3 regions of the Kribbella sp. NPDC056951 genome follow, and region 1 is predicted to be linked to each of the others. Evidence: riboswitches for the same ligand, from Rfam matches in the RefSeq annotation. Region 1 holds a riboswitch; each other region holds the start of a gene.
What was found. Region 1 has a riboswitch for cyclic di-AMP ahead of ACFTSF_RS04565 (hypothetical protein). Riboswitches for the same ligand answer to the same signal wherever they lie in the genome.

Region 1 (5,429 bases):
CTGCAGCTCTCCTCCGGACTCTTCCTGGGTTTGAACCTGCGTGGCTCCAAGAAAGGACGCGGCGTTGGATGGCGCGCGCGTAGCAGCGCTCCACTGCTCGACCTCAGGCGGCCGGGAGCATCTGACCCGAGCCTGTTCTGGGACAGGGTGAATCGAGAGGAAGGTGACCGCATCATCCTGCAGCCGAACAGCTTCTATCTACTCATGTCGCATGAGGCAGTCACTATCCCACCGCATCTGGCCTCGGAGATGGCCGCGTACGACCCCACAAGCGGCGAACTCAGGACTCACTACGCCGGATTCTTCGATCCTGGATTCGGATACAACCCCGAACACCCAAGAACGGGCTCGACCGCAGCGCTGGAAGTCCGCGCCCACGACGTCGCCTTCATGATTGAACACCGGCAACCGGTGTGCAAGCTGACCTTCGAGCGCATGATGGAGCCGCCAACCATGCTGTACGGCGAAGGGGGCCTTGGATCGAACTACCAGGGACAGACCGAGACGCTTGGCAAGCACTTCAAGATCGACAGGGGCGAGAGCGCCCCCGTACCAACGGCTACGAAGCATGCAGCCGACTTGGAGTCCGAGCAGCTCGCATTTACCGGGGACGAATGAGCGCCGGGCCACAGACTCCTGACCCAGACGCCTGCCGGGGACCAAATGATCTGCACAAGCTTGAACACGACGAAGCAAACGACATCTGGTACGAGTGCGACTACGACTCGCGGAAAGGTATCTACACGTGGATGATCGTTCCACCCGTTGAGGATTAGGGCGAGACGGCAACGGTGGGCGATCTCGGCCAGCGATCGCCGTATGTACCCAGTTTCAGGACCTGACCTCGCGCCGATCCGGCAGACCCTGCGGCGCCGCACAGGCTGCGCACGGCAGGTCACAGATCTGCATCTAACACCTCATGGGATAGCGAAATACATCCCGAATCGTTCCTTCTGTGTACATACACACACTCGCGGTCCTGTTGCTGAGCCTCTTCGCGTGTAAAGCTGTTCTTACCCGACCGAGTAGGGGGCTATCGTGAAGGTCGTCAAGGACACTGGCAGCGTCGAGCGCGCCAAAGAGGTAGCTCGGAACCCCGCTGAGTACTTCGCTCGCGGCCGGGCGGAGGTGCGGGCCGAGGCGCGTAGACCTCGGCCATCATCAAGCACTACCCCTCATAAGCCAGAAAACTAGGCCTTCGGGTAGCTATCGAATCTCGTGTAGTTTGCACAAACGGCAGCGAACGCGTCCGCGATGACCTGAGCAGTTCGAACATGATCCTCGGTGATCGCCTGCGGGTCCGGGCTGTCGATGGTCACCATGCCGAAGACGTCCCCCTCTCCACCCGAGACGTGGAGCGCAGCGAACGCCTTCCATGCCTTGCGCTTTGCCCACTCGATGGGCGCGCCGGCCTCGCCGAGATGCCAGATTCGGGGCTGCCGCGCGTCCAGCGCTTTGAACGCCTCGTCTCCGCGCTTCCTGTCGCCTTCCCGCATCACCAAGGTCGGCTTCTTCCGATCGCCTCGTCGGTCAACGGCCCGAAGGATCCGGTTCGGCGTGCTCCCCTCCACCTGCCAATAGATGACACGAACGTCGGACACACTCCCGCCGAGGTACTCGACAATGCCCGACTGCATCGTCACCAAAGCCTCGCCGTACAGGCGGGCCGGCAGCGTTTTCTGATCGTCAGAGAGCGTGCTTGGGTCGAGGCTCCCGAGGTTGATCGACGTACCGATGAGAGGCCGCAGGATGACCTTGGAGAGGAGCAACTGCTCCTCTAGCTGCTTATGCGCGTCCATCAGTTCGGCGTGCTGGCGGACGATCTCGTCCTCCTTCTCCCCGAGCCGATGCTCTCGGCTAGCGAGCTCCCGTTCCCGTTCGGAAATCTCTGCAGCGGATGTGCGGTACTGCACGTACTGCGCGACTATGACCAGCAGAGCACCAGCGATGACGGCGGTGAGGCCAAAATACGTCAGGAAGTTCTCTCGGGTCGCGTGAATGAACCACACGTCGACGCTTCCGTGCGCGCCCGGCGCTTTGACTTGCGTCCACCACCCAATCGCGGTGGAAACAGCACTCACTCCATTGAGCGCGAACCATCGGAAGGGCAGCAGCTGCTTCCAAGGCCGGCGCGCTGACTGTCCCGCCGGTTGACTCGCGGCTGGCGGCAAGGCGGGCGCCGTCGCCTGACGACGCTCGGTCTCGGTCATGGTTGTCTCCCGACGCCTGCGGAGTTAGCTGTCGGGTTCGGGCTGGAAAGACTTGCCCGGTCCACTCCCGCGGACTTCACCCCAGAGTCCCGACCACTCACGATCGGGACCCAACTTCCTGGGTCCCCCACTCCCGCCATATGGTGTTCGAGGGGAGCGAGCGCGCCTGGCAGGACTCGGCGTTGACACACCCGCGGTTGGACAGTAGGTGTGTCCAGGTAGCAGCCGAGATTACACCTATCGCTGCCCCCTGTATCGGGAGAACGCGGCGCGCCGTGAATGCGCCTCCGGATATACAAGTCTTGTGCGCCGCGGTGCGCCTTGTAGTGCTTCGTTGCACCACCATGGGCCGAGCCTGCGTCGGCGCACTTCACCCAACGTGCCGCTTCTCTGGAAATTGTCGGTGGGGTCTGGGATCGTGCTGTGGTGTGAAGCTGACGGCGAAGGACTTCGGCGGTGTCCGACTAGAGCATCTGTCCGGCGTGACGGCCGCCGAGTTCGCTGAGGTTTGGCAGGCGATCGAGGACCGCGCCGACGAGCTGAGCGCTGCTGGCCGCGACAGTGATTTCGTGACCGGAATGCTCCAGACGTGCCGCTGGATCGCGGAGTATAGGTGGTGGGCTGGCGAAGTCGTTCCGTCCCCGATCACCGGGCAGTCCATGCCGGCCACTCCGGAGCTGATCGAGGCCGAGGTTGTCGCTGTCGAGCAGGCCGTCCGGGCTCCCTCGCGGGTCGGCAGGCCGGACTACGTTGGTGGCGTGTGGGCCACCTTCATGTGGACATGGCGGGGTTCCGGCGTACCGCCGCTGAGGTCTCCGAGAACGCAGGCCTCCTGACACGAGGAGAGGGCCTCAGTGCGCCATGGACGGTGCACTGAGGTCCTTTCGCAGTTGAGGCGACTACACGCACCGTGGGTTCCGCAGACCGGCTTGCAGGCCGCTGGCGATGGTGCGTTCGGCCTCGCCTGCGCCGAGTCCGATCTGGTGAGCGGCGGTGATCAGCTCGCCGTGGACACGGCTTTGATGGAGGGCACCGGACGGCAGGAGTCGTCCGAGGGCGAACGCGGCTTTGTTGAGCTGGTGATTGCGGCTGCCGGGCGCGGTGGCCAGCAAGGTGTCGAGCTCGCTGGCCAGGGCCGCGAGCCCGTACGCGGTGGCGTTGTGCAGGACCGCAGGCTTCACGCTGCTTGAGCCGGCCGGCGTCGGGGCGGGAGCGAGTGCGGTAGAGATCCAGTCGGGTAGTGGTGCTGGCGTGCGGATGATGTGGACGATGTACCGGTTTGCGGCGACGACTGATCCGGCGGCGACGACGTACCCGCCGCAACCTCGGGTGTCGATCTTCCAGCCGAGCCGACCGGCGGTGTTGCCCAACTGCTGCCCTGCGGGTTGCCGGAAGTACAGGTGGGTTCCGCCGGAGGCGGTGGTCACGGTCCAGGTCGCAGGCAGCGGCTCGTGCTGTGCGGCCAAGGACTCGAGTACGGCGCGGCCGTCGGCAAGTCCCGCCAGCGAGGGTGGCGCCGTCTCGGAAGGAGTTCTGGGGCGGTCGAGGTCGACGACCAGCAGACCTGACCGGCCGGTGGCCACGCCGATGTTGTAGGGGGCTTGCAGCCACAGGCGGTTGATCGTGCGGTGGTCGAGGGTTGCAGCGGCTTCCCAGTCCTTGTCGACGGCGGGCACCTTCCGGCCGGGCGCCAACGGGAACACCGCGAGTCCCCGGTCGGCGTGCCAGTGCGCCGCGCGGATCAGCCTCTGGTGGACCGGATCAGTGACCGGTCCCGTACGGCGGCCACAGTACGGTCGGCGGCCTGAGCCGCTCACGGCTCGACCTCCTCACGGTGGGGCTGGACCCACTCGGAGTGGCCTCGCTGCGCCATGATCAGTTGTCCTTCGGGGTCTCGGCGGGTGTGCCGTAGCGGGCGAGTTCAGGGACGCGCAGGTGCGGCCAATGGCCATCATCTAGAAGGCTGGCGACGAAGCCGGGTGACCAGTCAGGTTTGGCGTCGCTGCCGGGTAGCAGCGTGTTCTCGCGGGCGTGCTGGTAGAGCTGGCTGGTCAGATCGTTGCCCCATCCCTCGGTCAGCGCTCGGTCGTCGCTGTCGCTGACGAACCGGACCATTGCGGTCAACCTGGCGGGATAACTGAGCGGGGCCTCAGCGCGCAACTGACTGAGCCGTGCCGCCACCTCGGCGGTGAACCGCTCCTCGTACTCAGCGCGGTCGCTCACCTCCAAGTCGTAGAGGTGGTCGTGAACGTCTTCGATTTGTTCCAGCTCAGCGCGGGTCAGCTTGCCGCGTGACGGCGTCCAGCGATCTCCGAACAGCACTTGGCCGATGTGATCCAAGCTTGCTTCGTAAGCCCCGTAGAAGCCGAGGTCATCCAACTCATAGGTGCTACTGGCAATGATCTCGATCGGATCGGTGCGGTACGTCATCAGGAACTCGTCGTCGTAGCCGACCGTGCTACACAGCAGCTCACGCACGCCGGCGGCCTCCCACGACCCGGACCGCGACTTGATCACGGCGAACGTGCTGCCAAGGTTGGCCGCAACCGTCGCGAGTACATGGGTGACGAACTCGGCTCCATCACCAGGTCGTTGTTCGTTGTTCATCGCGCGGATCGTGCGCGTGATCGCGGTGTGGGCGATCTCGAAATTGTCCGGCTCGTCGGACTCGTTGTCCTGCGCATTGGCGCTGGCGGGTGATGCGGTCGTCATCGGCATTCTCCTTGTACGGTTGGCGATGCGGGGAGGAACGCCGGTCGATGCGCGGTCCCTCCCCCGAGGCTTGAGGAGCTGGCGTGGCTTAAGAGGTGACCTCCTCGCGGTGCAGCACGGCGCGCATCCGACCGCCGATCCACTCTCCGACAGCGGGAGTGACGGCATTGCCGTAGCCGTCGACCTGGTCACGGGCCGAGCCCCACACGACGTAGGTGCCTTGGTGGTCGCCGAACGTCACGTCGAACCCGCAGCCGCGGCCGATCTCGTGGGTCGCCATCATCCGGAAGTAGCAGTCCTCCAACGCAAGATCGGCCAGTGCTGCATGCCATTCGGCGGTCAGGACCGCGGTGGTATCGCGAGAGGTCAGCGCCCCGAGCGGATCGGTGACCGGGTGGGCTGCAGTTTCGGTGGCAGTCGAACCGTTCTGCTTGTACCAGCCGGAAAACAGCATCCCGGGAACCTGCTCGGCCGTGACCGTCGGCATCGCCTCGGCGTGGATGGTCG
Region 2 (5,429 bases), on a different contig from region 1:
GGCCACGACATGGCGATGATCTATCAGGACGCGTTGTCCTCGCTGAACCCTGCGATGACGATCAAGGCCCAGTTGAAGCAGGTGGTGCGCCGGGGCGGTCGACGTACTCCGACTGAGCTGCTGGAACTGGTCGGCCTGGATCCCGAACGCACCCTGACCAGCTACCCGCACGAGCTCTCCGGCGGTCAACGCCAGCGAGTGCTCATCGCCATGGCGCTGTCTCGGGACCCCAAGCTCATCGTCGCGGACGAGCCGACCACGGCACTCGACGTCACCGTGCAGGCCCAGGTGATCCAGTTGCTGCTGCGACTGCGAGCCGAGCTCGGTTTCGCCTTGATCCTGGTGTCGCACGACCTGGCGCTGGTCGCGGACGTCACCGATCGAGTGGTCGTGATGTACGGCGGCCAGATCGTCGAGACCGGCGTCACGGCCGACCTGGTCGGCGAGCCGGCGCACCACTACGCCCGTGGTCTGCTGGGTTCGGTCTTGTCGCTGGAATCCGGCGCGGCCCGGCTGACCCAGATCCGCGGCGTCGTACCTTCACCGGCTGACTTCCCGGCCGGTTGCCGGTTCGCCGACCGGTGCCCGATGGTCACCGAGCTGTGCCGCAGCACCGCTCCGGCGCTGACTGGGCAGGCGCAACACCGGGTGGCATGCCATCACCCCGCGATCGCACTCGCCGTACCGGAGCCGTCGGAGCCCTTGGAGAAGGAGGCACTGCGATGACGGAGCCTGTGCTCGAACTGTCCGGCGTACACGTCGTCCACCGGGCTCGGTCCGGCGGTCTGTTCCGCAAGGACCGGGTCTACGCGCTGACCGGGGCCGACCTGACCATTGCCGCGGGGGAGACCGTCGGAGTGGTGGGGGAGTCCGGCTGCGGGAAATCCACGCTGGCCAAGGTGTTGGTCGGCGTACAGGAACCGACCGAGGGTACGGCGTCGTTCCGCGGCCGAGACATCTGGTCGATGAAACCCGCCGAGCGTCGCCAGGCGATCGGCACCGGGACCGGAATGATCTTCCAGGACCCGTCGACCGCGCTGAACCGCCGGCTACCCGTACGCCGGGTGCTGCGCGATCCACTCGACGTACACCATCGTGGGACCGTTGCTCAGCGCAACGAACGGGTCCAGGAGTTGATGGCGCTGGTCGGCCTGCCCCGCAGCGTCGCCGATGCCCTGCCGGGCCAGCTGTCCGGCGGGCAGCGGCAACGGGTGGCGATCGCACGTGCACTCGCGCTCGAGCCGTCGCTGCTGGTTGCCGACGAACCGACGAGTGCGCTCGACGTGTCGGTCCGCGCGCAGATCCTCAACCTGCTGCTGGATCTCAAGGAACGCCTCGGTCTTTCGCTCGTGTTCGTTTCGCACGACATCCAGACCGTTCGAAGGATGAGTGATCGAGTGATCACCATGTATCTCGGCCGGATCGTCGAGGAGGCACCAGTCGCCGGCATCGCCAGGCGGGCGCGGCACCCGTACACCCGGGCGCTCTTCTCTGCGACTCCCGGACTCATCTCTCCGATCGATCCGATCCCACTGACCGGCCCGGTGCCGTCGGCGACCCGACCACCGAGCGGCTGCCCGTTCCGCACCCGCTGCTGGAAGGCCGACGACAGCTGCGCCGGCTCAATGCCGGACTTCGAGTCCGACGCCGCCCATCCGGCACACCGGTTCCGCTGCTATCACCCGGTCGTGGAGCGCGAGTCCACCGATGACCTGATCACCCAAGCATTGGAGCGTTCATGACCTTGCCAGCCCGCCTGACCGGTGTCATCCCACCTGTCTGTACGCCGTTGACCCCGGATCACGAGGTGGACACCGCCTCCCTGGTTCGGCTGGTCGACCACCTGATCGACGGCGGCGTGAGCGGACTGTTCGTGCTCGGTTCCACCTCCGAGGTGGCCTACCTACCGGACGGACACCGCAAGGTCGTGCTCGACACCGTGGTCGGCCACGTAGCCGGCCGACTGCCAGTGCTTGCAGGTGTGATCGACACCGCGACCCTGCGCGTCATCGACCACGTCCGCACCGCAGTCGCCGCCGGCGTCGACGGCATCGTCGTGACCGCGCCCTTCTACACCCGCACGCACCCGGCCGAGATCGACCAACACTTCCGCCTGGTCGCAGCGGCCGCCGGACTACCCGTGTTCGCGTACGACCTCCCGGTCTCCGTCCACTCCAAACTCGGCGCGGATCTAGTGCTGCAGCTAGCGGCGGACGGCGTACTGGCTGGCCTGAAGGACTCCAGCGGCGACGAGGCCGGCCTACGCAACGTCATCCTGGGCGCCCGCGACCGCGGCGACATCACCAACTTCAGCATCCTCACCGGCTCCGAACTAACCGTCGACAACGCCCTGCGAATGGGCGCCGACGGAGTAGTCCCAGGCCTAGGCAACGTAGACCCCCACGGCTATGTAAACCTCGTCAACCAAGCCACCGCCGGCAACTGGGAAGCCGCCCGCACCGAGCAGGAACGCCTAATCCGCCTCTTCGACCTGATCCGAGTAGGCGACCCGACCCGCATGGGCGTGAGCTCCTCCGCCCTCGGCGCCTTCAAAGCAGCCCTCCACCTCCGCGGCATCATCGAATCCGGCACCATGGCCCCACCCCAAATCCCCCTCAACCCCGACGAGATAGCCCAAGTCGAAAAGCACCTGGTCACCGCGAACCTGCTCTGACCGATACCTCGTCGATCTGTCGCCGTCATCTGGCGGGTTCGGGCGCGCGGTCAGCTCTGAAAGGGGTTTGGGGGCTGCCCCTGGATGCCCCGAGCTCTGGCCTTCCCAACGATGCGGGTTCGTGGCGAGACTCGTCGTACGAACGCGACCGCGTCCGGAGTGCTCGCGCAGGTTCTGTGTGACTTGGGGACGGATTCGACCGTTGAGGCTTACGTTAGATTCGCGTAAAGGTGAAAGTGGTTGAAGATCATCACGTTAGGGACACTGTGCGGTCGGGTGCCTGTTGCTCGGGCTCGGCTCGTGCCAGGGTCGTGCCACGAGCAATCGCTGAGGGGAATGTTGTGGAGCCGCTAGGGGATATGTCCGGACCCGAACGAGCCGTCGCCGCGGCGCGAGACCCCGACGAATACTTCGCTCGGGTACGCGCTGAGAGCGAAGCGGCCGCGGCTGCCGACGTCCGCGAGCGAGAGCAGCGACGCGCCCTCGAGACAAGAGTGAAGCTCTTGCGTCTCATCGGCCTCCGCGGTCTGGCAGAACGGCTGGCCGGCAGGGCCTGAGAAGTCCGGCACCCCGACTGAATTCGCCGTTGGGATGACCGAATGTGCGCGAAGTGTCGGCGTGGCGAGAGGTTTCGGCCTGCGCCGGATTCCGCCGGCCGTGTCGACAAGCCTTGTAGACAAGGCGAAACGCCGACGCTGAGCGTGTCCCGCGACGTTGCGAGCCGTTCCGGCATCGCTCTGCTACTGTCGCCGACAGTCCAGTGAGTAACTGGACTGTTTGTGTGTCAACGCCGAACCCTGCCGGACACACGGACTCCCCTCGAAGGACTGTGGCAGGGGTGGGGGACCCAGGAGGTTGGAGTCTCGACTGTGAGTGGTCGGGACCCTTGGGGTGAAGTCCGCGGGAGCGGACCGGGTCTTGACTCTCAGCCCGAACCCGACAGCTAACTTCACAGGCGTTGGGAGTTGTGCATGCTCGAATTCAACGGGCGTCGCAGGTCGGAGGCCCCCGACGTGCGTCCCTGGTACCGCCGCCTGTCGTGGTGGCGGTTGTCGCTGTGGGGCGTGGTGATCGCGGCCGGGCTCGGGGCCTGGGCGCTGCAGGTCGACTACGGCGAGGTGCTGCCTGGCCAGACCGGGTGGTGGATCTTCTCCGGCGACCGGAAGAAGATCATCCGGCTGATGGGGATGGTGTGTGCCGCGGTGATCGTCGCCATCCCGGCGTTCTTGGCCTGGGAGGCCGGCATGCGGGCGAAGCGGGCAGGCGCCCGCGAGAAGGACGAGATCGCGTTTCGCGTGCAGACGGTCAACGGTGTCATCGCCCCGCTGGCGGAACACTTGGGAGGGCTCGCGCAGCTGGACCCCGGCGAGACATTGCCGAGACAGCGACTCGCCGGCGCGGCGGAGACGGCCACCTTGGCTGGTCTCGCCAATCTGCATGGTGGAGCAGACGCCGGTGTGCGAGTGTGTCTGTACTTGGTGGAAGGCGACATCTCCGATCGTCGTCTGGTGTTCCGGCACCGCGCTGGTCGGGGTAATTCCAAGCCGATGCGCGCGGTGTTCGAGGGCGACGGCGGCCGCGGCACGGAGACCTTCAACGCGCTGGATGCGCGGGAGCCCCGCACCTGGCGTTACGTCGAGGGAGAGACTCCGGCGGTCGGTTGGAACCCCCGCAAGAAGTACCGCTCGTTCATGGCGGTGCCGGTCGCGTCGGGTGACACGCTGTTCGGGATGATCTCCATCGATGCTGTGGATCCGGCGGCGTTCCACGTCGCAGTGGATCTGCCGACCATTCAGACCGTGGCGGGACTCTATGCTGCGTTCCTGGCCGGGATGTCTGCGCCCAAGGATCATCCGGATCAGTCCGGAGCAACCTTCATGTGACGGCGGGCAACGATCCGTAAATTGCCTACCTAACACATCAGGTCTTCGTGAGTTTCCTCCGTTGCCCACTGCGACAACGCGGTCACGCTCTGCTTGCCTTGACGGAACAAGCCCTCCCGTCGCAGTTGAGAGTGAAAGGCAACCATCATGAGGTCAGCTTTTGTTCGCTCGTTCACGCGTCTGACCGCGACCGCCGCCGTGCTCGGCGGGCTGGTCGTCACTGTTCCGGCCACCGCGACAGCAACTCCCGCGCCGGCGCCGATCGCCAGTACGTCGTTCGGTCCGCAGTCGCGGGCCGATGACGCGATCGCGTGGTTCAGGGCCCGTAACGGCTCCACGTCGTACCAGGGGTACTGCGAGAAGGCCGTCGAGAACGCGTATGGCCGGACCGGCATCTATGCGTCGGCGATCGCCAACTGGAACGACGCCGTACGGCGGGGCGCGGCGCACCGGGGTGACCTGAACCCGCCGAAGGGAGCGCTGGTGTTCTGGAACATCAGCTCCTACGGACATGTCGGCATCGCGACGGGTGACGGCAACTTCTGGGCGACCAGTGTCAACGGGAGGATCGGCAAGGCGAGCCTGCCGTACTTCAACAGCTACCTCGGCTGGGCGCAGCCGAACTTCTAAAGAACTTGCCTACCGCAACGAACGCGGCTCGGCGACGGCTGCGAGGAAGCCGCCGACGAAGGTGTCGCCGAGTCCGACGGTGGTGGGGTTCTCGATGTCGAGGACGAATCCGGGGACACAGTGGACCGCGGCGCCCATCCGCTCGTGGAGCGCCGCGGCGAACGTGATGGACTCGGGCCATCGCGGTTGCGCGCGCAGGCGGTCGACGTCGTCTGCGGTGAAGTCGTCGCCGTGGCGGTAGC
Region 3 (5,429 bases), 210 kb from region 1:
TACCACGATGAATTGGGCGAGAGCCAGCACCGCCAGGGTGGCCCAGGGACTGCGTCGCATTCCGACCTCACTAAGTCTACGCCGTATGTATACGCTGTATGCGTACGCAGTAGACGTTAGGTCTACGGTGTAAACTTGTCAACGTGATCACCAAGGAGACGCCCCGCCGCCTGGATCCGCAGAAGGTTGTCGACAGCGCACTGGCCATCGCCGACGACGAGGGGCCGGCGGCCGTCACGCTGCGGCGGCTGGCTCAGCTGCACGGTGTGACGCCGATGGCGCTGTACCGGCACTTCAAGGACAAGGACGACCTGCTGGCCGCCCTGGGTGACCGCCTGCTCGCCAGCGTCGTGCTGCCCGAGCCGACCGACGAGCGCTGGGATGTGCAGCTGCACAAGCTGCTGACGGCCTTCGTGGCCGCATTGCGCACCCACCCGCGACTGGCTGACCTGACGCTCCCGCGGATCCTGCGCATCGAGCCCGGGCTGAACTTCGCGGAGCGGGCGCTGGAGCTCCTCACCGAGGGCGGGTTCTCCACCGACGATGCCGCCGAGATCGGCCGCCAGTCGATCTGCACACTGATCGCACTGGTGTCCACCGATCCGATGACCCGGGAGGCGACTGACCCGGTCGAGCGCGAGGATTCCTTGCGGATGAAGCGGGCAGCGCTCTCCGCGTTGCCGCCCCGCAAATACCCGCTGGTGACAGCTTCGGCCGACACCCTGGTCTGCTCGAGCTCAAACGACCGGTACTACGGTCTCGGGATCGACCTGGTTGTTGCCGGCATCTGCGGCGTACAGAACAAGGAGTAACGCTTTGGCCCTCAGCGTCCTGACCTATCTGGAGATGCACAGCCCGGAGGAGCTCCGGCCGGCGAAAGAACAGCCAGTAGAGGTCAGAGCGGTCGAGGAGGTCTCACCGGAGTTCGCCCGCTACCTCTACACCGCAGTGGGCGGACACTGGCACTGGATCGGCAAACTCGGCTGGAACTGGGACCAGTGGGTGGAGTGGCTGAGCAGGCCCGGTTTCGAGACCTACGTGCCCTGGGTCGGCGGAGTACCGGCCGGGTACGTCGCCCTGCGCGGAGTGGGCAGTGAAGTCGAGATCGAGAACTTCGGCCTGCTGCGGAGCTTCATCGGCCGCGGACTCGGCGGACACCTGCTCACAGTCGGCCTCCGACAGGCGTGGACGCTGGACGAGCGCCACGAGGACGTCGCCCCGATCACACGCGTCTGGGTGAACACGAACACCCTGGACGGACCGGCCGCGCTGGCGAACTACCAGGCGCGCGGACTGACGCCGTACCAGACAGTGGAGGAGGAGCGGCCGGACGCCGACGGTACGGCGCCTGGACCGTGGCCCGGCTGGGACGGACCGCCCGGCGTGGTGCGGGAGGTACCGGCGGGCTGACGGCGCTACGCTCGCCAACGGAGTGATACCAATCCAGGTGGAGGTATACCGATGGCGGCGAAGTTCGAGCTCTACAAGGACAAGTCCGGCGAGTTCCGGTTCCGGCTGAAGGCCGGCAACGGCGAGGTCATCGCGACCAGCAGCGAAAGCTACGAGACCAAGGCCGGCGCACTGAACGGCATCGAGTCGATCAAGAAGAACGCGGCCGACGCGAACCTCGACGACCAGACCGACTGAAACGTCAAGAAAACAAGGGGGTTTCTCCACAGCCTGTGGAGAAACCCCCTGCTTGTTCTACAGGCCGACCTCGTGGATGACCGGCCGGACCTCGACACCGAGGCCCTCGATCCCGGCATCCGGAATCATCGCGGCCAGCTCCTGCGCGCGCTCCAGGCTGGCGACGTCGATCAGGTAGTAGCCGGCCAGGAATTCCTTCGCCTCCAGGAACGGCCCGTCCGTCACGGCCGGCACGCCGTCGCGGACCTTCACGACCGAGCTCTTGGCCGGCTCGGCCAGGGCGACCGTGCTGTGGAACTCGCCGGACTCCTGGATCGTCGCCATGAACTTCTCGTGCCCGGAGAAGATGGCCTGCTGCTCGGACTCGCTCAGCGCGGACAGCACGTCCGGATTGATGTTCAGGACCACTAGGTACTTCACGGGTGTCTCCTTCAGCTACGGACCCGGCCCGGGCCCTCTCGGTGATGAGTACGGAGCCGACCGCACCACTTTGACATCGCGATAGCGTCACCCCATGGCTGAGCTGAGTCTCACAGACGTCCAGGCCGCCGCGGGCCGGATCGCAGGCGTCGCACACCGTACGCCGGTGCTCACGTCCCGGACCCTGGATGAGCGGGCCGGGGCGCAGGTGTTCCTGAAGGCGGAGAACTTCCAGCGGATCGGGGCCTTCAAGTTCCGCGGCGCTTTCAACGCCATCAGCCGACTCTCGCCAGATGAGTTGTCAAGAGGCGTCACCGCCTACTCATCGGGGAACCACGCCCAGGCGGTGGCTCTGGCGGCTCAACTCGTGGGCAGCAAGGCGGCAATCCTGATGCCGGCTGACGCGCCGCCGACGAAGGTCGCAGCCGCCAAGGGGTACGGCGCGGAGGTCGTCAGCTATGACCGCTATACGCAGGACCGGGCCGCCCTGGCCACGGAGCTGGCCAGGGACCGCGGGATGACGCTGATCCCGCCGTACGACCACTACGACGTGATGGCCGGGCAGGGGACGGTTGCGCTCGAGCTGATCGAGGAGGTCGGCCAGCTCGGCGCGCTGCTGGTTCCGGTCGGCGGTGGCGGGCTGATGGCCGGCTGCGCGACCGCGGCCACGGCGCTGTCGCCGGGGATCCGGATGATCGGTGTCGAGCCGGCCGCCGGCGACGACCACGCCCGATCCTTGGCAGCCGGGGAGCGGGTGACGATCGACGTACCGCGGACGATTGCCGACGGTCAGGCGATCGCGACGCCGGGCGAGCTGACGTTCACGATCAACCGGCGGTTGGTGGGGGCCTTCGCACTCGTCACCGACGAGGAGATCCTGGCCGCGATGACGTTCGCGTTCGAACGGCTGAAGATCGTCCTCGAGCCGAGTGGGGCGAGCGCGTTGGCGGCCCTGCTGGCCGGGCGGATCCAAGGGCTGCCCGAGCGCGTCGGAGTGGTGCTGAGCGGCGGGAACGTCGGCCTCGAGCGCTTCCAGGCACTGCTCGCACAAGGCTGAATTCGCAAGGAACTCAGCCGGACCTGAGTACGCACTGTGCTCGTTGTCACAGACAGCGACTATAAAGTGTGACCCAGCTCACATCGAAGCTCTCATTTGGCGCCTCCGGCACGCTCAGACGCGCTCAGGACACCAGATGTTCACCAAGACTCATTGATCCGTCAGAGAGGCTCTGAGGGCCTTTTGAGAGGGTCTCTGTCGATCTGAGGGTTTGCGTCGTGATCGTTCTGTTATACAGTCGTCGGCGGTTCGGTAAACAACACGAACTGCACAGGTGTCACGCCGAGCTCTGCCAGGCACCTGCGCTCCCCTCGAACAACCAATGGCAGAGGTGGGGGACCCAGGAGGTTGGGGCCCGACCGTGAGTGGTCGGATCCCTGGGGTGAAGTCCACGGGAGTGGACCGGGCAAGATTTCCCAGCCCGAACCCGACAGCTAACTCCGTAGGCGTCGGGAGACAACCATGCCCGTCACTGCCCGACGGACGTCGCTTTCGCGCGCCGTCAGCCATACCGAGTCCGCCGCCATTCGGACTCTCCCGAAGCACCGCAAGCCTTCCCGGTCCGCAGCTCCGCGGGCCGCGGCCGCCGTACTGTCCGTGGGTCTCGCCGTCAGCGGCGGCGCCCTGGTCAGCATCGCCGCCGCTCCGACCACCGCCTCGGCCAAGGCCCTGAGCCCGGCCCAGGTCCGCGGTCACGCCACGATCAAGAGCCGCCCGCTGCTCCGCAAGGGTGACTCCGGCCCGACCGTGAAGTTCGTCCAGCGCGCCCTGCGGCTGGGTCCGGACGGCTACTTCGGCAACACCACCGTGGTGGCCCTGAAGAAGTTCCAGCTGTCCTGGGGGATCAAGGTCAGCGGCACCACCGACCACGCGACCTGGGGTCGCCTCACCTGGGCCGCGAAGCACAAGGTGCTCTACGGCAACAAGGGTGGCGTCAAGGCCGACATGTTCCGGGCCAAGGTGCTCCGCGAGGCCGCGAAGCTCAAGGGCACGCCGTACCGCTACGGCGGCACGTCGAAGCGCGGCTTCGACTGCTCCGGCTACACCGGCTTCGTGTACCGCGCGGCCGGCAAGAAGATGCCGCGCACCTCGCGTCAGCAGTACGCCGCGACGAAGCACATCAGCCGCGCGGCCGCCAAGCCGGGTGACCTGGTCTTCTTCAAGAACGGTGGCGGCAGCGTCTACCACGTCGGCGTCTACGCCGGTGGCAACCTGCTCTGGCACGCGTCGAAGCCGGGTACCCGGATCGGCAAGGGCAAGATCTGGACCAAGAGCGTGGCCTTCGGCCGCGTCTGACCTGACTGTCAGGTCCTCCCCCGTCAGCGCGCCCTCCCCCCGGGCGCTCTGACCCGAGACCGGCCGCGGGATCGTCGACCCCCACCCCTCCGACGATCCCCCGGCCGGTTTCTCTTTGTTGCTAGTCGTCCGTGAGCAATCCGGCCTCATAGGCGATGATCGCGGCCTGGACCCGGTTGGTCGCGGCCAGCTTCACCAGCAGCCGGGAGACGTGCGCCTTCACCGTGGCCTCGCTCATGAACAGCTTCTTGCCGATATCGGCGTTCGGCAGCCCGCTGCCGACCTCGACCAGCACCTCGCGCTCCCGCTCGGTGAGCTTGCTGACCCGCTCCTGCCCGACCCGGCGCCGATCGGCGCGGGAGTCCTTGGCGTAGTGGCCGATCAGGCGCCGGGTCACCGCCGGCGACAGCATCGCGTCCCCGGCCGCAACGACCTTGATTGCCTGCACCAACTCGCGCGGAGGCGTGTCCTTCAACAGGAACCCGCTCGCCCCGGCCTGCAGCGCCCGGAAGACATAGTCATCCAGGTCGAACGTCGTCAGTACGACGACCTTCGGCGGATCCGGCAGCGCCTGAACCGCACGAGTCGCGGCCAACCCGTCGAGCCGCGGCATCCGGATGTCCATCAGGACGACGTCCGGCCGGTGCTTGGTCACCATCGCGGCGGCATCGGCGCCGTCATCGGCCTCGGCCACCACCTCGAGCTCACCATCGGACTCGAGGATCATCTTCAACCCAGCCCGAACCAGCGCCTCGTCGTCCACGATCAGCAGCCGTGTCATCGCTCCCCTTCACCCAGTGGTGAGACCTTGTCCACCTCAACCGGTGAGACAGTCTGGCCGCTCGGCCACGGCAACCAGCCTTCGACCCGCCAGCCGCCGTCCGCTGTCGGACCGGTCGCCAGCCGGCCGCCAACCAGTACGACGCGCTCGCGCAGACCGACCAAACCGGCCCCGGCACCTGGGAGCAGTGAATCAGCCGCGACCGGCCGAATGTTCGTCACCCTCACC

Region 2: linked by a shared signal. The riboswitch ahead of ACFTSF_RS26240 (hypothetical protein) and the one ahead of ACFTSF_RS04565 (hypothetical protein) in region 1 are both predicted to bind cyclic di-AMP.
Region 3: linked by a shared signal. The riboswitch ahead of ACFTSF_RS03615 (C40 family peptidase) and the one ahead of ACFTSF_RS04565 (hypothetical protein) in region 1 are both predicted to bind cyclic di-AMP.

What each region holds. Positions count from the first base shown of each region.
Region 1 is NZ_JBHUQZ010000001.1:968,682-974,110, reverse strand. It holds gene ACFTSF_RS04570 (2'-deoxycytidine 5'-triphosphate deaminase) at 1-618, shown strand, start outside; gene ACFTSF_RS04565 (hypothetical protein) at 1,191-2,210, opposite strand; cyclic di-AMP (ydaO/yuaA leader) riboswitch at 2,210-2,402, opposite strand; gene ACFTSF_RS04560 (hypothetical protein) at 2,639-3,046, shown strand; gene ACFTSF_RS04555 (bifunctional DNA primase/polymerase) at 3,110-4,027, opposite strand; gene ACFTSF_RS04550 (hypothetical protein) at 4,086-4,922, opposite strand; gene ACFTSF_RS04545 (DNA cytosine methyltransferase) at 5,011-5,429, opposite strand, start outside.
Region 2 is NZ_JBHUQZ010000007.1:92,354-97,782, forward strand. It holds gene ACFTSF_RS26225 (dipeptide/oligopeptide/nickel ABC transporter permease/ATP-binding protein) at 1-726, shown strand, start outside; gene ACFTSF_RS26230 (oligopeptide/dipeptide ABC transporter ATP-binding protein) at 723-1,742, shown strand; gene ACFTSF_RS26235 (dihydrodipicolinate synthase family protein) at 1,739-2,674, shown strand; cyclic di-AMP (ydaO/yuaA leader) riboswitch at 3,453-3,646, shown strand; gene ACFTSF_RS26240 (hypothetical protein) at 3,646-4,557, shown strand; gene ACFTSF_RS26245 (CHAP domain-containing protein) at 4,705-5,187, shown strand; gene ACFTSF_RS26250 (ADP-dependent glucokinase/phosphofructokinase) at 5,197-5,429, opposite strand, start outside.
Region 3 is NZ_JBHUQZ010000001.1:758,171-763,599, reverse strand. It holds gene ACFTSF_RS03645 (MFS transporter) at 1-60, opposite strand, end outside; gene ACFTSF_RS03640 (TetR/AcrR family transcriptional regulator) at 144-812, shown strand; gene ACFTSF_RS03635 (GNAT family N-acetyltransferase) at 817-1,410, shown strand; gene ACFTSF_RS03630 (YegP family protein) at 1,462-1,647, shown strand; gene ACFTSF_RS03625 (YciI family protein) at 1,705-2,067, opposite strand; gene ACFTSF_RS03620 (pyridoxal-phosphate dependent enzyme) at 2,162-3,124, shown strand; cyclic di-AMP (ydaO/yuaA leader) riboswitch at 3,395-3,587, shown strand; gene ACFTSF_RS03615 (C40 family peptidase) at 3,587-4,420, shown strand; gene ACFTSF_RS03610 (response regulator transcription factor) at 4,542-5,201, opposite strand; gene ACFTSF_RS03605 (histidine kinase) at 5,198-5,429, opposite strand, start outside.